Regions from separate parts of the Streptomyces flavusporus genome, predicted to be linked through region 1. Evidence: riboswitches for the same ligand, from Rfam matches in the RefSeq annotation. Region 1 holds a riboswitch; each other region holds the start of a gene.
What was found. Region 1 has a riboswitch for cyclic di-AMP ahead of ACKTSN_RS27885 (transglycosylase family protein). Riboswitches for the same ligand answer to the same signal wherever they lie in the genome.

Region 1 (3,475 bases):
CTTGGCGGTGATGGTCTTCCAGCCCTCCCAGTCGTCCTCGAACAGCGGGTCCTCGATGGAGACCAGCGGGTAGGCGTCGACCAGCTCGGCGTAGTACTCGGTCATCTCGGCGGCCGAGCGCGCCTTGCCCTCGAAGAGGTAGGAGCCGTCCTTGTAGAACTCGGACGCGGCGACGTCGAGCGCGAGGGCGATCTGCTCGCCGGGGGTGTAGCCGGCCTCCTTGATCGCCTCGAGGATGAGGTCGAGGGCCTCGCGGTTGGAGCCGAGGTTCGGGGCGAAGCCGCCCTCGTCGCCGAGGCCGGTGGCCAGGCCCTTGCTCTTCAGGACCTTCTTGAGGGTGTGGTAGACCTCGGTGCCCCAGCGCAGGGCCTCGGAGAAGGACTCCGCGCCGATCGGGGCGATCATGAACTCCTGGATGTCCACGTTGGAGTCGGCGTGCGAGCCGCCGTTCAGGATGTTCATCATCGGCACCGGCAGCAGGTGCGCGTTCGGGCCGCCCAGGTAGCGGAAGAGCGGCAGGTCGCTGGCCTCGGAGGCGGCGTGCGCGACGGCGAGCGAGACGCCGAGGATGGCGTTGGCGCCGAGGGAGCCCTTGTTGTCGGTGGCGTCCAGGTCGAACATCGCCTGGTCGATCAGACGCTGCTCGGTGGCGTCGTAGCCGACCAGCTCAGGGCCGATCTGCTCGATGACGGCCAGGACGGCCTTCTCGACGCCCTTGCCCTGGTAGCGGTTGGGGTCGCCGTCGCGGAGCTCGATGGCCTCGAAGGCGCCCGTGGAGGCGCCGGACGGGACGGCGGCACGACCCGTGCTGCCGTCGTCGAGGCCGACCTCGACCTCGACCGTGGGGTTGCCTCGGGAGTCCAGGATTTCCCGGGCTACGACGACGTCGATGGACGGCACGAGCATCTCCTTCGTGGATGTGACGCGGTTTAGCAGGACCGCAGCGGCTCTGCGAGATGAGCCTAACCGGCTCCGTGGGATCGGCCAGCCGGTCGCCCACCCCGTGGACGAAACCGATCGTAAATTGTTTCCGAACGGAACAAAGACGGTTCCTCAAGAATGAGGGCCCGAGCGAAGAACGAGGGCCCCGAGCGAAGAACGAGGCACGAGCGGTGACACAAAAGCCCCGCCCCGGCGCGTACGGGGGAACACGCACCGGGGCGGGGGCCTGTGGGGACGGGGGACCCTCACGGGGGTCTGCGAAGCCCGGATCACTTCAGGTCAGGCGAAGCTGCCGACCCGGGTGGATCCGGATCACTTCAGGTGCAGCTGCTGACCCGGGTAGATGAGGTCGGCGTCCTCGACGATGCCCTTGTTCAGCTGGAACAGCTTCTCCCAGCCGCCCTTGACGTCGTGCTCCGCGGCGATGGTGCTGAGGGTGTCGCCGGTGACGACCTTGTACTCGCCGTCACCCTTCTCGACCTTCTCACCGGTCGGGGTGGTGACGGTCTTCTGCGCCGGGCGCTCCTGCGAACGGGAGGCCGGCTGCTGCTCGGTCGAGCGGGTGGTGGTCTCGGTGCCGCTCTGCGAGGAGCCCTCCGAGGAGGAGTCGCTCGCGCCACCGCCGGTGTACGTGGCGTTCGACAGGCCCGTGCCGCAGTGCGGCCAGGCACCCTTGCCCTGACCCGCGAGCACCTTCTCGGCGATCTGGATCTGCTGCTCCTTGGTGGCCTGGTCGGCCGTGGCGGCGTACTGCGTGCCGCCGTACGCGGCCCAGGTGGAGGCGGAGAACTGCAGACCGCCGTAGTAGCCGTTGCCGGTGTTGATGGACCAGTTGCCGCCCGACTCGCACTGGGCGACGGCGTCCCACTCGGAGGTGGTGGCGGCGGAGGCGCTGCCGGCCGCCATCAGCGGGGCCGCGACGGCGGCGGCGCCGGTGACGCCGACGACGGCTATGACGCGAGCAGCCTTGGACGGACGACGGTGCTTGCCCTTGCTGGAAAACAGCATGGATGGATCCCCTCACCGACGCCTGCGAGGTGAGCTGTCGGGTTCGGGCCGGTTGAGTTGCCCGGCCACGCCCCTGTGGAGAGGCGTGACTTCACCCCAAGCCGTACCGGCTCAACTGTCCGGTGCGGCGCTTACCTTGGGTCCCCCGCTCCTGCCTACGGCGCTTGACGCGACGACTGTTCCCGAACGGCCGCTGGCAGGATTCGGCGTTGCGGCAGCCGGGGCTCGCGTTGGCGAGCGGTCATGACCGTAGACACGCGATTGGCGGAATTTCAAAGAGAATCAGGGCCTCTGAGACTCATCCCACACTTTCACCAAACAGGACATTAGGCGCGAAGTATGACGTGAACTCCCGCTACTTTTCGCCCGGTTCGCCCCCGACATCCAGCGTCTGACCGGGGATGATGTGGTTGGGGTCGGCGCCGACGATCTCCTTGTTGTCCGCATACAGCACGGACCATCCCCCTTGGACGCCATGGGAGTCGGCGATACCCCAGAGACTGTCCCCCTCGCGCACGGTGTACGACCCGTCGGCGACATCGCGCGCGAAGGCGCTGTCGCGCGAGGCGTGGCGACCCGAGGACTCGGTCGTACGAGCGCCGGCGGCATCCTCGTCGGCGCTGTCGCCGCGATGCTTGCCCGTACCGGTGTCGATCAGACCGGAATCGCCTTCACTCTGCCCCGAGTTGTCCGAGTCCGTTGCCTTTGGGGTGACTGTGGGCGAGCTGTCGGATCCCTGCGAGTTGTCCGAGGTGGAGCCGGCGGGCGTCGGGCTCGCGGAACCGTCCGCCGCATTCGATGACGAGCCAGATGAAGGGGACGGCTCGGTGGATTCAGGCGAAGACTCTGCCGAATCAGATGAATCGGGTGAGCTGGAGGAACCGGACGAGTTGGACAAGCCGAGCGAGTTGCGCAGGCTCTCGGAAGTGTCCGACGAGGTGTCACCGGCCACACCCGTGTCCACGTCGGCCGAATCCTTGTCGGCGTCGAGACCGGCGGTGAGCCCGCAGGTGCCCCATGCGCCCACGCCCTGGTCCGCGAGGAGCCGCTCGGCGACGGCTATCTGCTGCGAACGGCTGGCCTGGTCGGCTCTGGCCGCGTACGTGAGGCCGCCGTACCGCTCCCAGTTCTCCTGGGACAACTGCAGTCCTCCGTAGTACCCGTCGCCCGCGTTGGCGCTCCAGGAGCCGCCGCTCTCACACTCCGCCACCCGGTCCCACGTCGTGCCGCTGGCCGCGCTCGCGCCGGTGGCGCCGAGGAGTGGGATGGCGATGGCGGACCCGGTCACGCCGGCCGCGACAACGAGAGCCGGAGCCTGACGGGGGCGACGGTGACGACCGTTCCCGGAGAGCATGCGGGGACCTTTCGCGAGACAGCAGTGACCGGCGCGGCGGGTGGTGTTCGACGTCGCGCTGCTGGGTGAACGTATCGGCAGTCGATCACTTGTCACAAGTTAATGCCGCACAGATCACGTGAAGATCACAGAGTTGAGGTCGTGTCACGTTTTCGGTGCCGGAGTGGAGGG
Region 2 (3,475 bases), 1.9 Mb from region 1:
CCTCGAACTGGAGGATGTTGCGGATGGTCGCCCCGCGGAAGGCGTAGATCGACTGGTCGGCGTCACCCACCACGCACAGCTCGGCGGGTGGCAGGTCGCCCTCGCCGGGTGGTACGTGCTCGCCGGTGCCGACGAGTTCGCGTACGAGGGCGTACTGGGCGTGGTTGGTGTCCTGGTACTCGTCGACCAGTACATGGCGGAAGCGGCGGCGGTAGTGCTCGGCGACATCCGGGAAGGCGCGGAGCAGATTGACCGTCGTCATGATCAGGTCGTCGAAGTCGAGGGCGTTCGCCTCGCGCAGTCGCGACTGGTACAGGGCGTAGGCCTGGGCGAGGGTCTTCTCGAAGCCGTCGGTGGCCTGGGCGGCGAAGTCCTCCTCGTCGATCAGCTCGTTCTTGAGGTTGCTGATCTTGGCGCTGAAGGACTTGGGCGGGTAGCGCTTGGGGTCGAGGTCCAGGTCGCGGCAGACCAGGGCCATGAGGCGCTTGCTGTCGGCGGCGTCATAGATCGAGAACGACGACGTGAAGCCGAGCTTCTTGCTCTCCCGGCGCAGGATGCGCACGCACGCGCTGTGGAAGGTCATGACCCACATCGCGTTCGCGCGCGGGCCGACGAGTTGCTCGACGCGCTCCTTCATCTCGCCGGCGGCCTTGTTGGTGAAGGTGATCGCGAGGATCTGGCCCGGGTGCACGCCCCGCTCGGCGAGGAGGTGGGCGATGCGATGGGTGAGCACGCGGGTCTTGCCGGAGCCGGCGCCGGCCACGATGAGCAGGGGGGAGCCGGAGTGGACGACGGCGGCGCGCTGGTTGTCGTTCAGCCCCTCCAGGAGCGCTGCCGTGTCCACGGCCGGACGCGCGGCGCCGTCACGGTAGTACGCGTCCCGGTCCGGGGGCACGTCGAACTTCCCGCCGAACAGATCGTCCGGGATCGACTCCGGAACGTGATCGTCCTCGGGCGGCGGCGGGTGCTCCTCGTGGGCCCGCGGGGCCTGGAGGTCCGCCAGGAAGCTGTCGTCAAAGAGGCTGCTCATCGCTCTCCGAGTCTAGGGCGCCCCACTGACAACCCGCGGCCGCCCCGAGAACATCCCCGGCCGGAATACCGTCGATCTTGGCGGTGAGGCCGGAATCACATCGGCTGCAGCGGCCGACAACCTTCCATCCCTACCCACCCCACATCGGCTTACTCTCCGAGCCCACCCCACTACCACCCGCGACCACTGACTGGAGGTCACGAAAATGTATCGGGCATATCACCCACCAACCTTCACACACACCACACGAGTTGGCTACCGTGCCGGGCAGGCCGTACGACCCCCACCGGCGAACGTCGCCGGGCCGCACGGCCTCCGCCGAGTCCGGTGCGCCCCCGTGGCTGCCGGAGCCGGGGACCCAACCGACTCTGGGGTGAATCGGTCCAACTCCCTTCCCGGGAGGGGACCGTAGGGCAACCCTTCCGAACCACCCGCCCGAACCCGACAGCTAACCCGGTAGGCGGCCCATGGAAGGAGTCGCCTCCCTTGGCGTCGCACCGCAAGTCGCGTCCCACGGGCGCGCGCGTCGCAGGCATACGGACCCCCGCGCTTGCCACGGCTGCCCTCACGTCTGTGGCCCTGCTCTCCCAGACGGCCAATGCCACCCCCTCGGCCGACGACAAGCCGAGCCTCGAAGAAGTCGAGAAGAAGGTCGACGACCTCTACCGCCAGGCGGAGTCGGCGACCGAGAAGTACAACGCAGCCAAAGAGAAGACCGCGAAACAGCGCAAGCAGGTCGACACCCTCCTCGACGACGTCGCCCAGCGCACCCAGAAGCTCAACGAGGCACGCGAGGAGCTGGGCTCGTACGCGGCGGCGCAGTACCGGACCGGCGCCTCCGCCCCCGACACCGCGACCTTCCTGCTCGCGGACTCGCCGCAGGACTACTTCGACCAGACCCAGCTGATGGGCAGGCTGACCAGCCGTCAGAAGGACGCGGTCGACGACTACTTCACCCAGCAGTCCGCGACGATGGAGAAGCGCCAGGAGGCCACCGAGAGCCTCGAGACGCTCACGGAGTCGCAGAGCGATCTGAAGACGGCCAAGGCCACCGTCCAGAAGAAGCTCGCCGACGCGCGCGAACTGCTGTCGCAACTGACCGCCGAGGAGAAGGCGCGGCTGGCGGCGATCGAGAAGAAGAAGCAGGAGGAGGCCGAGCGCAAGGCCGCGGAGCTCGCCAGGCAGCAGGCAGAGGAGGAGCGGCAGCGCCAGGAGGCCGCCGCGCAGCAGGAGGAGACCGGAAGCGGCTCCTCCACGGATACGGGCACAGGGACCGAGACGGGCTCCGGCACCTCCGCCCCCGACTCCTCGTACGCCACCAAGGCCGAGAAGGCGCTCGCCTTCTCCCGCGCGCAGATCGGCAAGCCGTACGTCTGGGGCGCGACCGGCCCCGACTCCTACGACTGCTCCGGCCTCACCCAGGGCGCGTGGAAGGCCGCCGGCGTCTCCCTCCCGCGCACCACCTACGACCAGGTGAACGCGGGCACCACGGTCTCCCTCGCGGCCGCCCAGCCCGGCGACCTGGTCTTCTTCTACGACGACGTCACCCACGTCGGCATCTACATCGGCAACGGCATGATGATCCACGCCCCGAAGCCCGGCGCGTACGTGCGCGAGGAGTCGATCTACTACGACGGGGAGTCGTCCATCCACAGCGTGGTACGACCGGCCTGAGGGGCGGAGGCAAGGGGCGGGCCGGATGGCACGCCCCGGGGAGGCTTCCGTGGGCACGCGCGCGTGGCGGGTTTACGCAGGCACGCGCGCGTGGGGGGTGCTGTCGGGCAGGCGCGTACGAGAGGCGCCTGCAGGCTCGCGCGCCCGCCGAAACGGCGCACGCTCGGTGTGAGCCCGTTGCCGCGCGCCCGCGTGGTTTTCCACGTGCCTGCGCGCGTGGCCCGCTCGCGCGGCGCGCGGGGCTCCTTAGCATCGGCGCATGCCCGGCTCCTCCCCCCTCCGCGCCTGGTGGGCGCAGCATCCGCCGGCGGCCGGGGCCGCCGTCATGGCGACCGGCATCGTCTCGGTCGCCCTGCACCTGACGGGCTACGAGGTCCTGTCCCGGATCCTCCTCGTGGCGGCCTGCGCGGCATGGCTGGCCCTGGCGGCGGACTTCGTCACACGGCTGCTGCGGCAGCGGGAGCGCTGGATGACGGAGGCGGGAACGCCTGCGGTGCTCACCGCCGTCGCCGCGACCGCCGTGCTGGGGACCCGTTTCTCCGCGCTGGACCGGCAGCCCCTGGCCGCGGCGCTGCTGGCGCTGGCGACGCTGCTGTGGCCGGTGCTGTTCGTGCCCGTCGTGCGGCACCGGCAGCGGCGGCGTATGCCAGGGGCGGTGTTCCTCGGGACGGTGGCGACACAGGGGCTCGCCGTGCTCGGCGCGACCCTCGCGAAGGCCGAGTCGGCGGCGTGGCTCGCACATGCGGCGCTCGTACTCTTCTGGCTGGGCCT
Region 3 (3,475 bases), 4.6 Mb from region 1:
GGACACACCGGCCACCAGCATCTGCCGTGGGTGGCGCTGGACACCGACGCGACCGAGGAGCGCGGCGAGGTCTACGGCTGCGCCCTCGCCTGGTCGGGCTCGTGGCGGATCGCCGTCGCACAACTGCCGGACGCGCGCGTGCAGATCACCGGCGGAGCCGGCTACGACGACTCCGGCCTGCTGCGGCTGGCGGCGGGGGAGTCCTTCACCACCCCTGTCTTCGCCGGCCTCTGGAGCGACGGCGGCTTCGGCGGTGCCAGCCGCGCCTGGCACGCCTACCAGCGGGCGTACGTCATTCCGGACGCCGAGCGGGACCGGCCGGTGCTGTTCAACTCCTGGGAGGCCACCGAGTTCGACATCAGCGAGGAGCAGCAGCGGGCGCTCGCCCGGCGGGCCGCGGCGATCGGCGTCGAGCTGTTCGTGGTCGACGACGGCTGGTTCGGGACCCGCACCAGCGACCGCGCCGGGCTCGGCGACTGGACACCCAACCCCGACCGCTTCCCGACCGGACTCAAGCCGCTCGCCGACGACGTGCACGCCCTCGGGATGCAGTTCGGGATCTGGGTCGAGCCCGAGATGGTCAATCCCGACAGCGAGCTGTACCGCGCCCACCCGGACTGGGTGCAGTTCCAACCCGGGAGAAAGCGGACAGAACTTCGCAATCAGCTCGTATTGAACCTCGCGCGGGAGAATGTGCAGGACTACCTCTGGGAGCAGCTGCACGGGCTCCTGTCCAGCGCCCCGATCGACTACGTCAAGTGGGACTTCAACCGTTGCTTCACCGATGCCGGCTGGCCCGGTGAGCCATATCCGCAGCGACTGTGGGTCGACCATGTGCGCGCCGTGTACGCCCTGTTGGACCGGCTGCGGGCGGCCCACCCCGGTGTCGCCTTCGAGTCCTGCTCGGGTGGCGGCGGTCGCATCGACCTCGGTGTGATGAGCCGTACCGACCAGGTGTGGGCCTCCGACAACACCGATCCGCTCGATCGGCTCGCCATCCAGGACGGCTTCAGTCAGATCCACCCCGCGCGCATGATGGCCGCCTGGGTCACCGACAGTCCCAACACCCAGCTCAACGGCCGGATCAGCTCGCTGCGCTTCCGCTTCGTCAGTGCCATGGCCGGGGTGCTCGGCGTCGGGGGCGACCTCACCCGGTGGGCCGACGAGGAACTCGCGGAGGCCCGGGACTGGGTGGCGCTCTACAAGGAGATCCGGCCACTCGTGCAGCGCGGGGACCTCCACCGGCTGCGGCCGCCACGGGGTGGGCTGAGCGCCGTCCAGTACGTACGTGGCGACGAGGCCGTCGTACTCGCATGGCTTCAGGCGCAGAGCTACGGGGAACCCGTCCCGGCGCTGCGGCTGCGCGGTCTCGACCCCACCGCGTCGTACGAATGCCGCGAAACGGGCGAAGTGCACCGGGGTGCCGTGCTGCTGCACCACGGACTGCGCACCGGACTGCGGGGTGACCTCGATGCGACGGTTCTCCGACTGCGCCGCATCTGACTCTTCTGTCCGAATTGACCTCTTCATTCCAACTCGGTCGGGAATAAAGGAACCTGGAGCGACGTCACGTGAGCAGCGTCATATCCGTGACCGTGAGTCGCCCGTCATGTCCACGTAATTCAAGCGCTTTTCAAGGGCATTTGCGGAATGTGACGTTTCCGGAATTCACGGAGGGTGACCGTGAATTCGGTGAACTGATCAAGAAGTAGGCGTTCGCGCGGAACCTCTTGCTTGTCCCGTTGCGTCTCGGTCGCTTACGTTCCACACCGATCCGGGCGGACGCCTAATCCTGCCGCCGCCCGGTGCCCGCGCAAACTCACCCGTGTACGGCAGGAGCGGGGGACCCACAGGTACAAATGCCTGTTCCGGTCTCCGGAACGGCTAGGGGTACAGCCGCGTTTCGGCGCGGCCGGGCATCTCCAGCCCGCACCCGACAGCTCACCTCGCAGGCGCCGGAGAGGAATTCGCCATGCCCGCGAAGGGTAAGCACCGCCGTCCGAAGATCCAGCGTTTCACCCGTTCCATCGCCATTGCCGGAACCGGTGGCGCCGCACTCGCCCTCCCGCTGATGGGGGCCACCGGCGCCCATGCCGCCACTGCGCAGTCCGCTCCGGAAAGCGCCGTTCAGTCGGTCGCCGCAGAGAAGGCCGCCACTCAGAAGAAGGCCGCCGAAAAGAAGTCCGCCGCGAAGAACGCCGGTGTGAAGACCTATTCGGTGAAGGTCGGCGACTACCTTGCGAAGATCGCCGAGGAGCAGAACGTCAGCGGTGGCTGGCAGAAGCTCTACCAGGACAACCGTGAGGTCGTCGGCGACAACCCGTCGCTGATCCACCCCGGCCTGAAGCTCACGATCGGCAAGAAGGCCGCGGCGAGCACGGACAAGCCGTCGTCCCCTTCGTCTCCTTCCTCCTCTTCGTCGGAGTCGTCTGAGTCCTCCGAGGCGTCGAAGTCGTCGAAGTCGTCGGAGTCGTCGAACTCGACGGAGTCCTCGGCGAAGTCGTCCGACCAGTCGTCGTCCGCCGAGTCCTCCTCGTCGAACGCGTCGACGGCCGCCCAGACCGCCGCCGGCACCTCCACCGGCTTCTCCGCCCCCGTGGACAGCGCCGCCGTCAGCACCGCCTACAAGGTGGCGGGCAGCATGTGGTCCAGCGGCTACCACACCGGCGTCGACTTCGTCACCCCGACGGGCACCCCGCTCAAGGCCGTGGGCGCCGGCACGGTCGTCTCCGCGGGCTGGGCCGGTGCGTACGGCAACCAGGTCGTCATCAAGCTGGCCGACGGCTACTACGCCCAGTACGCCCACTTGTCCTCGTTGTCCGTCTCCAGCGGCCAGACCGTGACCGCGGGCCAGCAGATCGGCTTCTCGGGTTCGACCGGCAACTCGACCGGCCCGCACCTGCACTTCGAGATTCGCACCACTCCGGACTACGGCTCGGACGTGGACCCGGTCGCGTACCTCCGCTCGCACGGAGTCTCCGTCGGCTGACGCACGCGCCTCGCACACACCGAAGGCCGGACCCCGATCCCCGGGTCCGGCCTTCGGTGTGTGCGGACGCAGGGGTTATTCCGCAATTGACCAATCCTTTGGCAGTGGCTTATCTCACCGACCGTCAACCCCTTCCTACGGTCGCGTAGGTCACATTCGACGCGGAATCATGTCCCGACGTGGCAGACGATTCGAAGAATGACAGCAGATCAGTGATCGGGTCGTACGTGGCGGTGGGGGACAGCTTCACCGAGGGCGTAGGCGACCCCGGCCCCGGCGGGGCGTTCGTCGGCTGGGCCGACCGCTTCGCCGTACTGCTCGCGGACCGCCGAGCCGAGGGTGACTTCCAGTACACGAACCTCGCCGTGCGCGGAAAACTGCTCGACCAGATCGTGGCGGACCAGCTTCCGCGGGCCGTCGAACTCGCGCCGGACCTGGTCTCGTTCTGCGCCGGAGGCAACGACATCCTCCGGCCCGGCACCGACC
Region 4 (3,475 bases), 2.8 Mb from region 1:
GTACTCGAAGCTGCTGGAGGAACGGATCGTCTTCCTCGGGACGCCGATCGACGACACGTCGGCGAACGACGTGATGGCGCAGTTCATGCACCTCGAGTACCAGGACCCGGACCGGGACATCTCGCTGTACATCAACTCCCCCGGCGGCTCGTTCAGCGCCATGTCGGCCGTGTACGACACGATGCGGTTCGTGGGCTGCGACGTGGAGACGATCTGCCTCGGGCAGGCCGGATCGTCCGCCGCGGTCCTGCTGGCCGCCGGCACGCCGGGCAAGCGATACGCGCTGCCCGGCGCCCGGGTGGCGGTCCGTCAGCCGAGCCTGCCCGAGCCGATCGAGGGACAGGCCAGCGATCTCGCCATCCAGGCCGAGGAGTTGGCCCGCGTCCGGGCCCGCCTGGAGGAGATGCTCGTACGGCACACGGGGCGGACTCCGGAGCAGGTCGGCGCGGACATCGAGCGGGACAAGATCCTCACCGCCCAGGAGGCGCTGGAGTACGGCCTGATCGACCGGATCATCCCCAGCCGCAAGGCCTCGCGCACCGCGTCCGGCGCGAAGTGAGCCGCGGATGCTGCCACCGGAACTTCCGCCGCTGCCCGCACTGACCCGCGCCGAGGGCGAGGTGATCGACCGTTACCTGGACGTGGTGGACCTGCTCGGCCGGATCAATCCGGCCCACGAAGGGGACACCTACCGTGGACTGCGCGCCGCCCAGGCGCTGGTGCGCAAGGCCGTCGAACTGCGCGACGCGCTCGCACTGATGCACCAGCGGGGCGAGACCGAGCTGCACGCCCCGACCCTCGCGCGGGCGCTGCGCGTCCTGGACGGCGAACGCCGCACGGCGCGGGTCATCGTTCCACCGCGCTCCGACAGTTGACGCACCCCCAGTCGGCCCGGCTCGTCAACCCTCAAGATGCCGTCTCCGGGCCGGAGTTGAAACGGACCAAAAGGCGTACCCCCGCCCGGAGTATCCGAGCATACTTTTTTGGAGCCGCTGCACTTGCGCAACAGACATGCCTCCGGGGCGGAATAGAGCATTCCAGCGCTGGTCCGGGGGCTCGCAGCACCCTTGACATCCGCTCGAACAGCAGGCTGTCCACCCGAACGGGTGAGTGGTGAGTAACAACACAAACCCCGGTTCCGTTGGGATTTTCGGACATTCGTGAGTCAAGATCCGTGACGACGACAAGACCCCGCCGCGGCGGCGGGGCGATCCGGGCGGACGCCGAGTCCTGCCGCCGCCCGGATGACGGGTCGACAGGAGTGGATCGGCAGGAGTGGAGGACCCAGGCACGACGGGTCGCCGGAGCGCATGTTCCGAGCAGCCCTTGGGGTGAAGCCGCGATGACGCGGCCGGGCCACTTCGCCAGCCCGAATCCGACAGGTCATCCTTCACAGGCGGCTGACGAAGGGTTGCGCAATGACAGCGCTCAATCGTGTCCCGTCACTCATGGCCCGGGCCGGTACGGCCTCGGCCCTCACCCTGGCCGCGGTGGGCGGCTCCGTCGTGGTTCCGGGTGTCGCCTCCGAGGCCGCTGCCGCCTCGCCGGCGCACAAGGCGCTGCAGATCGCGGCGTCGAAGAAGGGCTCCCCGTACGCGTGGGGCGCCACCGGGCCGCGCAGGTTCGACTGCTCCGGGCTCACGCTGTACTCGTACAAGAAGGCCGGCAAGAAGCTGCCTCGTACGGCTGCCCAGCAGTACAACAAGACCCGCCACATCTCGGCCAAGAACCGCAAGGCCGGCGATCTCGTGTTCTTCCACTCGGGGTCCAGCGTCTACCACGTCGGGATCTACGCCGGAAAGGGGAAGATCTGGCACGCTCCGAAGACCGGGGACGTGGTCAGGCTGCAGAAGATCTGGACGAGGAGCGTCTGGTACGGCCGGGTCTCCTGACCCCTGGGGCGCGGTGGCGGCGGTGCCCTGACGCATCGCCACCGCCCCGCCCGTGCGCCCCGGCCCGCCCTGCACCTGGAGCAGGGCCGGGACCGCCCGCGCCGTCCATGACGCACCCGGGCACGGGCGGCGCACTGCGCTGCCTGGTGGACGCGCCCTACGGCTCCTGCGGCCCCGCCGCCGGCACCGGCCGCGCGGGAACGGTCCACGGCAGTTCGACGGAGACCGTCTTGCCGCCCTCGCGGGTGGGACGCACCCGCAGCCGCCCCCCGCACTCGTTGGTCAGCCAGCGGATGATGACCATGCCGCGGCCGTTGTCCTGCTGAACGGCGGCCGGCAACCGCTTGGGGAAGCGCGGGTGACTGTCGGTCACGCCGATGCGCAGCTGTTCGTCGCGGTCGAGTTCGATGTCCACCGTGAAGGTGGGTGACTGGCCGAAGGTGTGCTGTACGGCGTTGGTGGCGAGTTCGGAGACGATGAGCCGGATGGTGTCGGCCACCTCACTGTCCGGCGCCAGGCCCCACTCCGCGAGGGTGCTGACCACGTAGCCGCGAGCCGCGGAGACCGAGGCTGGATCGCTCGGCAGAGTGACGGATGCTTCCAGATGGTCTGCCATGGCGAGGTCGTCCCTTTCCCACGGGACCGCAGTCCGACACGGAGCGGATGGTTCGAGTACGGTCCCGGACTGGTGCTTCGTCGCCAGACTGCCACTACCGCGCCGGTCACAGTGGCGATCCACCAAGATATGCATATATCTGTCGCTCGAAGCGGTGAACTCTGCGACGGCAGACCGTATTTGGGCGGCTCAGAAGGAGTAAGGAGTCTCCCATGCAGCACGGCCCCGCGGTGCGCCGTCGGAAACTTGGTGCCGAATTGCGCACACTGCGCAGCCGCGCCGGCCTCACGAGCGGCGAGGCGGCCCGGCTCGTGGGCTGGCACCAGTCGAAGGTGAGCCGGGTCGAGACCGGCGCGAGCGGGGTGAAACCGGCCGACGTGCGGTTACTCCTGGATGCCTACCGGGTGACGGACTCCCAACTCCGCGAAGTGCTCATGACGTTGGCGGACTCCGGCGGCCACGGCCGGGACCACTGGTGGCACGCCTACCGCGGGGTGCTGCCGCCCACCTACCGGGACTTCATCAGCCTGGAGTCCCAGGCGAGCGCGATGCGCACACTGGAGACCTCCGTCGTCCCCGGGCTGCTCCAGACGCCCGAGTACGCGCGTGCGGTGACCCGGGCCGCGGTGGAGGGCCTGGACGAGGACCGGCTCGACGCCCTGGTGGAGGTACGCCTGGCCCGGCAGGACGTGCTGCGTTCGCAGCCACCCCTGGCGCTGAGCGCCGTACTGGACGAGACGGTGCTGCGCCGGGAGGTCGGCGGACCGGATGTCATGGCCCGGCAGCTGGAGCGGCTGGTGGAGGCGGCCCGGCTGCCCCAAGTGCGACTCCAGGTGTTGCCGTTCGCGGCCGGAGCCCACATCGGCATCACCGGACCTTTCGTTGTCTTCTCATTTCCGAGCACTTCTGATCTGGATGTGGTTGTTCTCGACCACTTGACGAGTAGCCTCTACCTCGAGCGGAAAGA

Region 2: it holds a riboswitch for cyclic di-AMP, as region 1 does, so the genes downstream of both, ACKTSN_RS18580 (C40 family peptidase) here and ACKTSN_RS27885 (transglycosylase family protein) in region 1, are expected to answer to the same signal.
Region 3: it holds a riboswitch for cyclic di-AMP, as region 1 does, so the genes downstream of both, ACKTSN_RS06550 (M23 family metallopeptidase) here and ACKTSN_RS27885 (transglycosylase family protein) in region 1, are expected to answer to the same signal.
Region 4: it holds a riboswitch for cyclic di-AMP, as region 1 does, so the genes downstream of both, ACKTSN_RS40810 (C40 family peptidase) here and ACKTSN_RS27885 (transglycosylase family protein) in region 1, are expected to answer to the same signal.

Annotation. Positions count from the first base shown of each region.
Region 1 covers NZ_CP176503.1:5,879,955-5,883,429, reverse strand. The annotation lists gene eno (phosphopyruvate hydratase) at 1-900, opposite strand, end outside; gene ACKTSN_RS27885 (transglycosylase family protein) at 1,255-1,950, opposite strand; cyclic di-AMP (ydaO/yuaA leader) riboswitch at 1,955-2,123, opposite strand; gene ACKTSN_RS27880 (transglycosylase family protein) at 2,306-3,304, opposite strand.
Region 2 covers NZ_CP176503.1:3,943,949-3,947,423, forward strand. The annotation lists gene pcrA (DNA helicase PcrA) at 1-1,030, opposite strand, end outside; cyclic di-AMP (ydaO/yuaA leader) riboswitch at 1,337-1,508, shown strand; gene ACKTSN_RS18580 (C40 family peptidase) at 1,517-2,704, shown strand; gene ACKTSN_RS18585 (tellurite resistance/C4-dicarboxylate transporter family protein) at 2,964-3,475, shown strand, end outside.
Region 3 covers NZ_CP176503.1:1,306,069-1,309,543, reverse strand. The annotation lists gene ACKTSN_RS06555 (alpha-galactosidase) at 1-1,503, shown strand, start outside; cyclic di-AMP (ydaO/yuaA leader) riboswitch at 1,811-1,970, shown strand; gene ACKTSN_RS06550 (M23 family metallopeptidase) at 1,973-2,989, shown strand; gene ACKTSN_RS06545 (SGNH/GDSL hydrolase family protein) at 3,202-3,475, shown strand, end outside.
Region 4 covers NZ_CP176503.1:8,672,486-8,675,960, reverse strand. The annotation lists gene ACKTSN_RS40820 (ATP-dependent Clp protease proteolytic subunit) at 1-559, shown strand, start outside; gene ACKTSN_RS40815 (hypothetical protein) at 567-875, shown strand; cyclic di-AMP (ydaO/yuaA leader) riboswitch at 1,225-1,414, shown strand; gene ACKTSN_RS40810 (C40 family peptidase) at 1,419-1,892, shown strand; gene ACKTSN_RS40805 (ATP-binding protein) at 2,050-2,508, opposite strand; gene ACKTSN_RS40800 (helix-turn-helix domain-containing protein) at 2,721-3,475, shown strand, end outside.